2 regions of the Microbacterium sp. CCH5-D1 genome follow, and region 2 is predicted to be linked to the other one. Evidence: predicted binding sites of a transcription regulator. Region 2 holds the regulator's gene; the other holds the start of a gene.
What was found. The regulator HspR, encoded in region 2, represses chaperone genes until heat shock. The targets are predictions, from matches to a motif close to AAGTTGAGTCNNNNNGACTCAACTT.

Region 1: a site for HspR is predicted at 3,412-3,436, ahead of AX744_RS05120 (ATP-dependent Clp protease ATP-binding subunit). Genes of this name have one in related genera too.

What each region holds. Positions count from the first base shown of each region.
Region 1 is NZ_LSJW01000077.1:10,883-15,891, forward strand. It holds gene AX744_RS05115 (ATP-binding cassette domain-containing protein) at 1-1,007, shown strand, start outside; gene AX744_RS05120 (ATP-dependent Clp protease ATP-binding subunit) at 1,126-3,348, opposite strand; gene coaBC (bifunctional phosphopantothenoylcysteine decarboxylase/phosphopantothenate--cysteine ligase CoaBC) at 3,476-4,675, opposite strand; gene AX744_RS05130 (NRDE family protein) at 4,744-5,009, shown strand, end outside.
Region 2 is NZ_LSJW01000032.1:14,866-19,874, reverse strand. It holds gene dnaK (molecular chaperone DnaK) at 1-1,722, shown strand, start outside; gene AX744_RS02005 (nucleotide exchange factor GrpE) at 1,725-2,381, shown strand; gene AX744_RS02000 (DnaJ C-terminal domain-containing protein) at 2,389-3,372, shown strand; gene AX744_RS01995 (heat shock protein transcriptional repressor HspR) at 3,515-3,928, shown strand; gene AX744_RS01990 (hypothetical protein) at 3,982-4,914, opposite strand; gene AX744_RS01985 (DUF4185 domain-containing protein) at 4,983-5,009, shown strand, end outside.

The DNA.
Region 1 (5,009 bases), on a different contig from region 2:
CGCCGGCCGAGCTCAGCGCCGGCGACACACTGACGGGGCGCCTGCTCGCCGAGCCGTTGCCGATCCGTCGAGCGACACGGGCACCGTCAGGCCGGATCACGGTGCGGGATGCGCGCTCGCACAACCTGCGAGGTTTCGACGTCGACATCCCGTTGGGCGTGCTCACGGCCGTCACGGGAGTCGCCGGTTCCGGCAAGAGCTCGTTCGCGACCACGGAGCTGCCACGCCAGCACCCGGACTTCACGGTCGTCGGACAGGAACCGCTGCGCGGCGGCGTCCGATCCACGACCCTGAGCATCCTTCGCATCGCCGACACCGTCAGGGCGGTGTTCGCGGATGCCTCCGGCCTCGACCCCTCCTGGTTCAGCTTCAATTCCCGCGGGGCGTGCCCCACCTGTCGCGGCCGCGGCCACATCACGACCGAGCTCGCGTTCCTCGACGACGTGTCCCTCCCCTGCGATGCGTGCGGCGGGCTGCGCTTCAACCCGACCGCTCTGGCCGTGCGGGTCGACGGCGCCACGATCGCCGACGTGCTGGCGGCACCACCGGCCGAGGTCAGCGCCCTCTTCTCCGCCCATGCCGACGTGGTCGAGGCCCTGGCCTGGGTGCAGCGCACCGGACTGGGATACATCCCGGTCGGCCGGTCGCTCGACACGCTGTCCGGCGGGGAGAAGCAGCGTCTGCTGCTGGCCCGCCACCTCAGCGATCCGCACCGCGACCGGGCGGACCGCATCATCCTCGACGAGCCGACCTCCGGCCTGCACCCCTCCGACGTCGACACCATCAACCTCCTCTTCGACGACCTGCTCGAGGAGGGAGCGACGCTGGTGGTCGTGGAGCACAACCTGCGAGTGGTCGCCCGTGCCGATCACATCATCGACATCGGTCCGGGGGCGGGATCCGACGGCGGGAGCCTGATCTTCAGCGGGACGCCGTCCGAGATCGTGCGTGACGACGACTCCCTCACCGGTCGCGCACTCGCCGCGGCCTCCGGTCTGCGCGGCTGAGCCTGCACGAGAGTGCTGAGCCCGCACGTCAAAGCCGAGACCCCACGAGAAGAGGGACCCGCGGATCACCCGCTGGTCCCTCTTCTGTGTCCGAGCGGTTCAGCTCAGTCGTGGCGTGTCAGTCCTCGAGGAGCTCCGCCTCGATCACGTCATCCTCGTCGGAGTCGGAGTCGGCCTCGGGCTCCGGCGTCGTCGAGGTGAGCACGAGGCCCATCCCGTCGGCGGCCACGTCGACGCGAACCGTGTCGCCGTCGTGCACGTTGCCCGAGAGCAGCGCGGTCGCGAGCTTGTTCTGCACCTCGCTCTGGATGAGGCGGCGCAGCGGACGAGCACCGAACATGGGGTCGTACCCGCGCTCGGCGAGCCAGGCCCGCGCATCCGGAGTGACCGCGAGGGTGAGTCGCCGGTCCTTCAGCCGGTCGTGCAGCTGGTCGACCGAGAGCTCCACGATCTGTGCGAGGTCGTCTTCGCTCAGCGCCGAGAACATCACGATGTCGTCGAGGCGGTTCAGGAATTCCGGACGGAACGCCTGCCGCACGAGCGCCATCACCTGGTCGCGTTTCTCATCGGGTGCGAGCACGGGGTCGATGAGGATGGGCGAGCCCAGGTTCGAGGTGAGGATCAGGATCACGTTCGAGAAGTCGACCGTGCGCCCCTGCCCATCGGTCAGCCGACCGTCGTCGAGCACCTGCAGCAGCACGTCGAACACCTCGGGGTGCGCCTTCTCGACCTCGTCGAGCAGGATCACACTGTACGGCCGGCGACGCACGGCCTCGGTCAGCTGACCACCCTGCTCGTAGCCGACGTACCCGGGAGGGGCGCCGACGAGCCGGGACACCGAGTGCTTCTCGCCGTACTCCGACATGTCGATGCGCACCATGGCGTGCTCGTCGTCGAAGAGGAACTCCGCCAGCGCCTTGGCAAGCTCGGTCTTGCCGACACCGGTCGGGCCGAGGAACAGGAACGATCCGGTCGGACGACCGGGGTCGCTGATCCCCGCGCGCGAACGGCGGACGGCGTCGGACACGGCCTTCACGGCGTCCTTCTGCCCGATCAGGCGCTTGCCGAGCTCGTTCTCCAGGTGCAGCAGCTTCTCACTCTCACCCTGCAGCAACCGGCCGACGGGGATGCCGGTCCACGCGGCGATCACGGCCGCGATGTCCTCCTCGGTCACCTGCTCGTTGACCATGCGAGGCTCGCTCGACGCGGTGTCCTCCGCCTGCTCGGCCTCCGCGATGTCGCGCTCCAGGCGCTTGATCGTCTCGTACTCGAGCTTCGAAGCCTTCGTGTAGTCGGCATTGCGCATGGCGAGGTCGCGCTGCGTGATCGCGTCGTCGAGCTGCTTCTTGAGCTCGCCCACCCGGTTCAGACCCTGACGCTCGCGCGCCCAGCGGGCTTCGAGCTCGGCGAGCTGTCGCTCCATGCCGACGAGCTGCTCGCGCAAGGCGCTCAGTCGCTCCTTGGACGCAGCGTCCTTCTCGCGCTTGAGGGCGAGCTCCTCGAGCTTCATCCGGTCGACCTGACGCTTGAGCTGGTCGATCTCGACCGGAGACGAGTCGATCTCCATCTTGAGCCGCGACATCGACTCGTCGATCAGGTCGATCGCCTTGTCGGGCAGCTGACGCGCGGGCAGGTACCGGTTCGACAGGGCCGCAGCAGCAACGAGAGCACTGTCGGAGATGGTCACCCCGTGGTGCGCCTCGTACCGACCCTTGAGGCCGCGGAGGATCGCGATCGTGTCCTCGACCGTGGGCTCACCGACGTAGACCTGCTGGAAGCGGCGCTCGAGCGCTGCGTCCTTCTCGATGAACTCGCGATACTCGTTGAGGGTGGTCGCGCCGATCAACCGCAACTCGCCGCGGGCCAGCATCGGCTTCAGCATGTTGGATGCGGCGACCGAGCCTTCACCGCCACCGGCGCCCATCAGCACGTGCAGCTCATCGATGAACGTGATGACCTGCCCGTCGGACTCGGTGATCTCCTTGAGCACCTGCTTCAGCCGCTCCTCGAACTGGCCGCGGTACATGGCGCCGGCCACGAGGGCGGAGATGTCGAGCGTGACCAGCTCCTTGTCCTTGAGGGACTCGGCGACGTCGCCGGCGACGATGCGCTGGGCGAGGCCTTCGACGACGGCGGTCTTACCGACGCCGGGCTCGCCGATCAGCACGGGGTTGTTCTTCGTGCGTCGGGTGAGCACCTGACTGACCCGACGGATCTCGCTGTCGCGTCCGATCACGGGGTCGAGCTTGCCTTCGCGGGCACGGTCGGTGAGGTTGATGCCGAACTGCTCGAGGGCGGACTGCTGCTCTTGGTTCTGGTTGCCGGTCTGCGGGGTGGTCATGCGCTCCTCCTGGAGTTGCTCCTTCTGGTCGTCTCCCGTCCACCAAGTCGGAGGACGGGATCAAAGTTGAGTCTGATTGACTCAAGTTTAGCACTCGCCGAGATTCTCCTCCAGTCCGTCCGCCTCGTCAGCGCTCCCGTCCGATCGCGTCCCAGATCGCGGACGCGACAGCGCGTTTGGAGCCGGAGACGGTCGCCGCCACCGCACCGCCGGGGCCCAGGATGTGCACGGCATTCTCCGCGCTCTCGAACCCGCGCTCCCAGCCGACCTCGTTCACCACCAGCAGGTCGACACCCTTGCGCTGCTGTTTGCCGCGAGCGCGAGCGAGCAGTTCGGCCTCGTCCTCCGGAGTCTCGGCTGCGAAGCCGACGACGAGCTGACCCGGGCGACGTGCAGAGGCCAGGGCTGCGACGACGTCCTCGTTCTCGATCAGCTCGATGGCGGGTACCCCGCCGCCCTCCTTGGTGAGCTTGCGCTCCGAGACCGCGACCGGTCGGTAGTCGGCGACCGCGGCGGCCATCACGATCACGTCCGACTCTGCGGCCTCACGCTTCATCACCTCTGCGAGCTGGATCGCGGAGCCCACGCCGACGACGCGGATCGACGGATGCCGCACATCGGCGAGCACGTCACCCGAGATGTTCGCCGACACCAGGGTCACCTCGGCTCCGCGAGCGGCCGCCTCCGCGGCGAGCGCCGCACCCTGCCGGCCGCTGGAGCGGTTGCCGAGGAAACGCACGGGATCGATCGGCTCGCGAGTGCCGCCGGCCGAGACCACCACCCGCACGCCGGCGAGGTCACCGGGAGCCAGCAGCGCCTGCGCGGCGGCAAAGATCTCCTCGGGTTCCGACATCCGGCCGGGACCGCTGTCACCACCGGCGAGCTCACCGTCGGCAGGACCCACCAGGTGCACACCGCGCTCCCGCAGGGTCGCGATGTTCGCCTGTGTCGCCCTGTTCCGCCACATCTCGGCGTGCATCGCCGGAGCGATCAGCACCGGGGCCTCGGTCGCGAGCAGGGTGGTCCCCAGGAGATCGTCGGCGAGCCCGGCAGTGATCTTCGCGATCGAGTTCGCGGTCGCCGGCGCCACGATCACGAGGTCGGCCGCCTGACCGAGAGCCACGTGCCGCACCCGTGCCACATCCTCGTGCACGCTCGTTGTCACGGGGTGACGACTGATCGCCTCCCATGTAGGCAGCCCGACGAAGCGCAGCGCATCCGCGGTGGGCACCACGGTCACGTCGTGGCCGCCCTTCGTGAGCAGGCGCACCAGATGCACCGTCTTGTACGCGGCGATGCCGCCTGTGACTCCGACCACGATGTTCACGTCTCGATTCTGCCCCAGCATCCACCGTCGCGGGCCGACGATCGTTCCGCCGACCTAGACTTGATGCCGTGTGCACGGTCGTGATCGATGTCGAGAATGCCGGATCCGCACGACTTCTGGCGGTCCGCGACGAAGACCCGCTGCGGACCTGGGACTCCCTCGGAGCGTGGTGGCCGGACGACTTTCCGGGCGTGGTGGGTATCCGCGACCGCCGAGCGGGCGGCGCGTGGCTGGCCGCGAACCCGGCAGAAGGACGACTCGCCGTGCTGCTGAACCGCGCGGACGTGCGTGACCTCCCCGCAGCTCACGCGGTGTCCCGCGGCGCCCTCGCTCT
Region 2 (5,009 bases):
CTCGTCGGTGAGACCGCGAAGCGCCAGGCCGTCACCAACGTCGACCGGACGATCGCTTCCGTCAAGCGCCACATGGGCACCGACTGGACCTTCGACGTCGACGGCAAGAAGTGGACGCCGCAGGAGATCTCCGCGCGCATCCTGATGAAGCTGAAGCGCGACGCCGAGGCGTACCTGGGCGACACGGTGACCGACGCGGTCATCACGGTCCCCGCGTACTTCAACGACGCCGAGCGTCAGGCCACCAAGGAAGCCGGCGAGATCGCGGGCCTCAACGTCCTGCGCATCATCAACGAGCCGACCGCTGCCGCTCTGGCGTACGGCCTCGACAAGGGCAAGGAAGACGAGCTCATCCTGGTCTTCGACCTGGGTGGTGGAACGTTCGACGTCTCGCTGCTCGAGGTGGGCAAGGACGACGACTTCTCCACGATCCAGGTGCGCGCCACCGCCGGTGACAACCGCCTCGGTGGAGACGACTGGGACCAGCGCCTGGTCGACTACCTGATCAAGCAGTTCAAGGAGACCACGGGCGTCGACGTCTCGGGTGACAAGATCGCCCTGCAGCGTCTCAAGGAAGCTGCGGAGCAGGCGAAGAAGGAGCTGTCCTCCTCGACGTCGACCAGCATCAACCTGCCGTACCTGTCGCTGACCGACTCCGGCCCCGTGTCGCTGTCCGAGACCATCACCCGCGCGAAGTTCGAGGACCTCACGAAGGACCTGCTCGACCGCACCAAGAAGCCGTTCGAGGACGTCATCCGCGAAGCCGGCATCAAGGTGTCCGAGATCGACCACATCGTGCTCGTCGGTGGATCGACGCGTATGCCCGCGGTCGCCGAGCTCGTCAAGCGCGAGACCGGCAAGGACGCCAACAAGGGTGTCAACCCGGACGAGGTCGTCGCCGTCGGTGCCGCCCTCCAGGCCGGTGTCCTCAAGGGCGAGCGCAAGGACGTCCTGCTCATCGATGTCACCCCGCTGAGCCTCGGCATCGAGACCAAGGGCGGCATGATGACCAAGCTCATCGAGCGCAACACGGCCATCCCGACCAAGCGCAGCGAGACCTTCACCACGGCAGACGACAACCAGCCGTCCGTCGCGATCCAGGTCTTCCAGGGCGAGCGTGACTTCACGCGTGACAACAAGCCGCTCGGCACGTTCGAGCTGACGGGTATCGCCCCGGCTCCCCGTGGCATCCCGCAGATCGAGGTCACCTTCGACATCGACGCCAACGGCATCGTGCACGTGTCCGCCAAGGACAAGGGCACCGGCACCGAGAAGTCGATCGTCATCTCCGGCGGCTCGTCGCTGTCGAAGGAAGACATCGAGCGCATGGTGCGCGAGGCCGAGGAGCACGCGGCCGAGGACAAGGCGCGTCGCGAGGCCGCCGAGGTCCGCAACCAGGCCGAGACGCTCGCGTACTCGATCGACAAGCTGATCACCGAGAACGACGACAAGCTGCCCGAAGACGTGAAGACCGAGGTCAAGGCCGATGTCGACGCGCTCAAGACGGCTCTGGCCGGTGAGGATGACGACGCTGTGAAGACCGCGTTCGACAAGCTCAACCAGTCGCAGTCCAAGCTCGGCGAGGCCATCTACGCCTCCTCGCAGGCGGATGCCGCTGCCGGCGCTTCGGCTGACGGCGAGGCCCCGGCCGGTGACGCTCCCTCCTCCGACGAGGACGTCATCGACGCCGAGGTCGTCGACGACGAGGACGAGAAGAAGTAACCATGACCGACAAGAACTTCGACGAGAACCAGAATCCTGAGTCCGCCGAAGGTCGCAGCGAGGGGTCGGATGCTCAGGCATCCGGCCCCGCGCCGCACCACCAGGACTCCCGCGATGCGCAGGCCGCCGAGGGCTCGGACGAGACCCCGGCAGACGGCGCTCCCGACGACCTGACGGTCGACGACATCCTCGGCGCGACCCAGACCGGCGAGGCCGCGGCGGAAGACGCCGTGCTCGCCGACCTCGAGTCCACTCTGCTGAACGACCTCAAGCGTCTGCAGGCCGAGTACGCCAATTACCGTCGCCGCACCGAAGAGCAGCGGCAGGTCGAGATCGAGCGGGCGAAGGGCGAGGCCGCCAAGGGCCTGGTCCCCGTGCTCGACGACCTCGATCGCGCGGCCCAGCACGGTGATCTGGTCGAGGGCACGCCCTTCGCCGTGATCGCCGAGAAGGTGCGCACGGTCGTGGAGCGTCTCGGAGTGGTCGCGTACGGCGAGAAGGGCGAGGAATTCGACCCGCAGCGTCACGAGGCGATCTTCCAGCAGCCGACGCCCGGCGCCGAGAAGACCACGATCCTCGAGGTCGTCGAGGTGGGCTACCGTCTCGGTGATGTCGAGCTGCGCCCTGCGAAGGTCGTCGTCGCTGTCCCGGAAGGGTAGGTGATCGATGGCCAGCCAGGATTGGTTCGACAAGGACTTCTACAAGACCCTCGGCGTGTCCAAGGACGTCAGCGATGCGGAACTGAAGAAGACGTACCGCAAGCTCGCGCGCAAGTATCACCCGGACTCCAATCAGGGTGATGCCAAGGCCGAGGCGAAGTTCAAGGAGATCAGCGAGGCCTACTCGGTGCTCTCCGATGCGGAACAGCGCAAGGAGTACGACGAGATCCGCGCCATGGGCTCCGGTGCCCGCTTCACGGCGGGCGGCCAGGGCGCAGGCGGCTTCGAAGACGTGTTCAGCCGTTTCGGCCAGCAGGGCCGAGGGCAGACGGCGGACTTCGAGGACATCTTCGCGATGTTCAACCAGGGCCAGGGTGCGAGCTTCGGCGGCGGACGCTTCGGCCAGCCGAGCGGCGGCTACCGCGGCTTCGGCGGGCCGCAGCGCGGTGCTGACGTGACCGCGCGCACCACGCTCGACTTCGTCACCGCCGTGCAGGGCGAGACCATCTCGCTGCAGGGCGAAGACGGCAAGCCGTTCAAGGTGAAGATCCCCGCCGGTGTCGCCGACGGCCAGAAGATCCGTCTGCGCGGCCGCGGCCGGCCCTCGCCCGATGGTGGGGAGAGCGGTGACATCGTGGTGCAGATCACGGTGCGCCCGCACCCTGTCTTCACGCGCGACGGTCTCAACCTGCGCGTCGTCGTGCCCGTGACCTTCACGGAGGCGACCCTGGGGGCGACCATCGAAGTCCCGACCCTCGGCGGCGACGTGGTCAAGCTCCGCGTCGCACCGGGCACCCCCTCAGGGCGGGTGCTGCGGGTCAAGGGTCGCGGAGTCGCGACGTCGAAGGGCACGGGCGATCTGCTCGCCGAGCTCCAGGTCGCGGTGCCGACGCACCTCGACGAGGCCGCACGCGCGGCGCTGGAGAAGTTCCAGGAGCTCGAGCCCGATGAGAACCCGCGAGCCGAGTTGATGGCGAAGGCCCGGCGATGAGCAGTCGTCGGGATCACATCGCCGGGACAGGCGTTCGCGCCGGATCAGGCCGTTCTGTGAAGAACGCGCCTGTTCCGGCGCCTCTGCCTGAGTCCGCGCGTACGACAAGAGACACGGGTAGGAGAGGAGAGGGGAATCGATGATGAACGCCGACACCCCGGTGTTCGCGATCGCGGCCGCCGCCGAGCTCTCCGGCCTTCACCCTCAGACGCTGCGGCAGTACGACCGCATCGGCCTCGTCGTCCCCGGCCGCACCTCGGGCGGCTCGCGCCGCTATTCGTCTCGCAACATCGAGCAGCTGCGCGAGGTCGCACAGCTCTCCTCCGAAGGGGCGAGCCTTCCCGCGATCGCTCGTCTGCTCGACCTCGAAGACGAGAACAGGGCGCTGCGCAACCGGATCGCCGTGCTCGAAGCCGCCCTGCGCACCGAGCGGGAGAATCGCCCCGGCGTGCGCGTGTTCGCCGCGGGTTCCGCGGGCGTCGTGCCCATGCCGACCGGTCGCCGCCTGCGCCGCTCGACCGAGGTCGTGCTCTGGGACCCGCGAGGCAGCGCCTAGAGGCAGCGCCTAGAGGCAGCGCCTGGAGGCAGCGCCTGGAGGCAGCGCCTCGATCAGAGCGGCTCCACGGAGAACCGGAACGCCGCACCATTGCGGAACGGTTCGACGATCTCGAAGTTCTCGTACGCGGGACCCCCGGGGATCGGCGAAGAACTCGCCCAATAGGACCAGCGGGCGTTGACCACTGCCTCGAGCGCCGGGTGCGGGTCATCCACGCGCCAGGTCTGCACGGCTCGACGACCGAGGAAGCGCCAGTGTTCCGCGGTATCAGCGGAGTACTCGACGGACCAGGGCTCCTCCTCGTCGCCGGTGGCGCTCACCATCGCCGATTCCCCGTCGCGGGTCAGGTCGGCGAGCGGAAAGCGGCCGTGAGCGGTGAACGCGGTGCCCGAGAACTCCGGCCACAGCTCGGCAGGCGACACCACGCGGTCCGCCAGGTGCAGCAGCCGCAGTCGTGCCCAATTGCCCATCGTCGCGGTGAGGATCAGGTGTGAGAGCGGCACAGATGTCGCCCTCGTGAACCCCGCGACCTCCACCTCGTGCGGCCGGTCGGCGAAGAACCGTACCCTCACACTCACATCCGCACCGTTGGCGAAGCGTTCGACGCCGATCCAGACGGTGAGCGTCTCCACGCCCTCGACGGTACCGATCCGTCCACGGGCCGGGGCCGTCGACGGCATGGAGTTCGCACCTGCAGAATCGTCCGCCGACCAAAACCTCTTGCCCTGCTCGCCGGGATCCAGCGTGCTCGGCTCCATCTCTGAGAATCCCCGTTCTGTCGCGCCCTCCGGGACCGGCTCCACGGCGATGAAGTTCACCAGCCGCTCGTGGGGGTGGTCGAGGTAGGGGGTGAAGACGCGCAGGAGCCCGCGCGGGCCCGGTGTCGGCGGGATTCCGACCTGGAGCCCGCCGACAGGCCCCCACCGGGGCTCGGTTGCGCCGTCACCAGAGGGCCGAAGCCAGTGGGGTGTTGCGAAGTCGAGCATGTCGATGACCCTAGTGTGTTGAAATCGATTTCGCTAGATTCGAGGCATCACGTCGATCGAGGAGGATCATGTCCCGCCCTGTCGCCTTCCTTCCT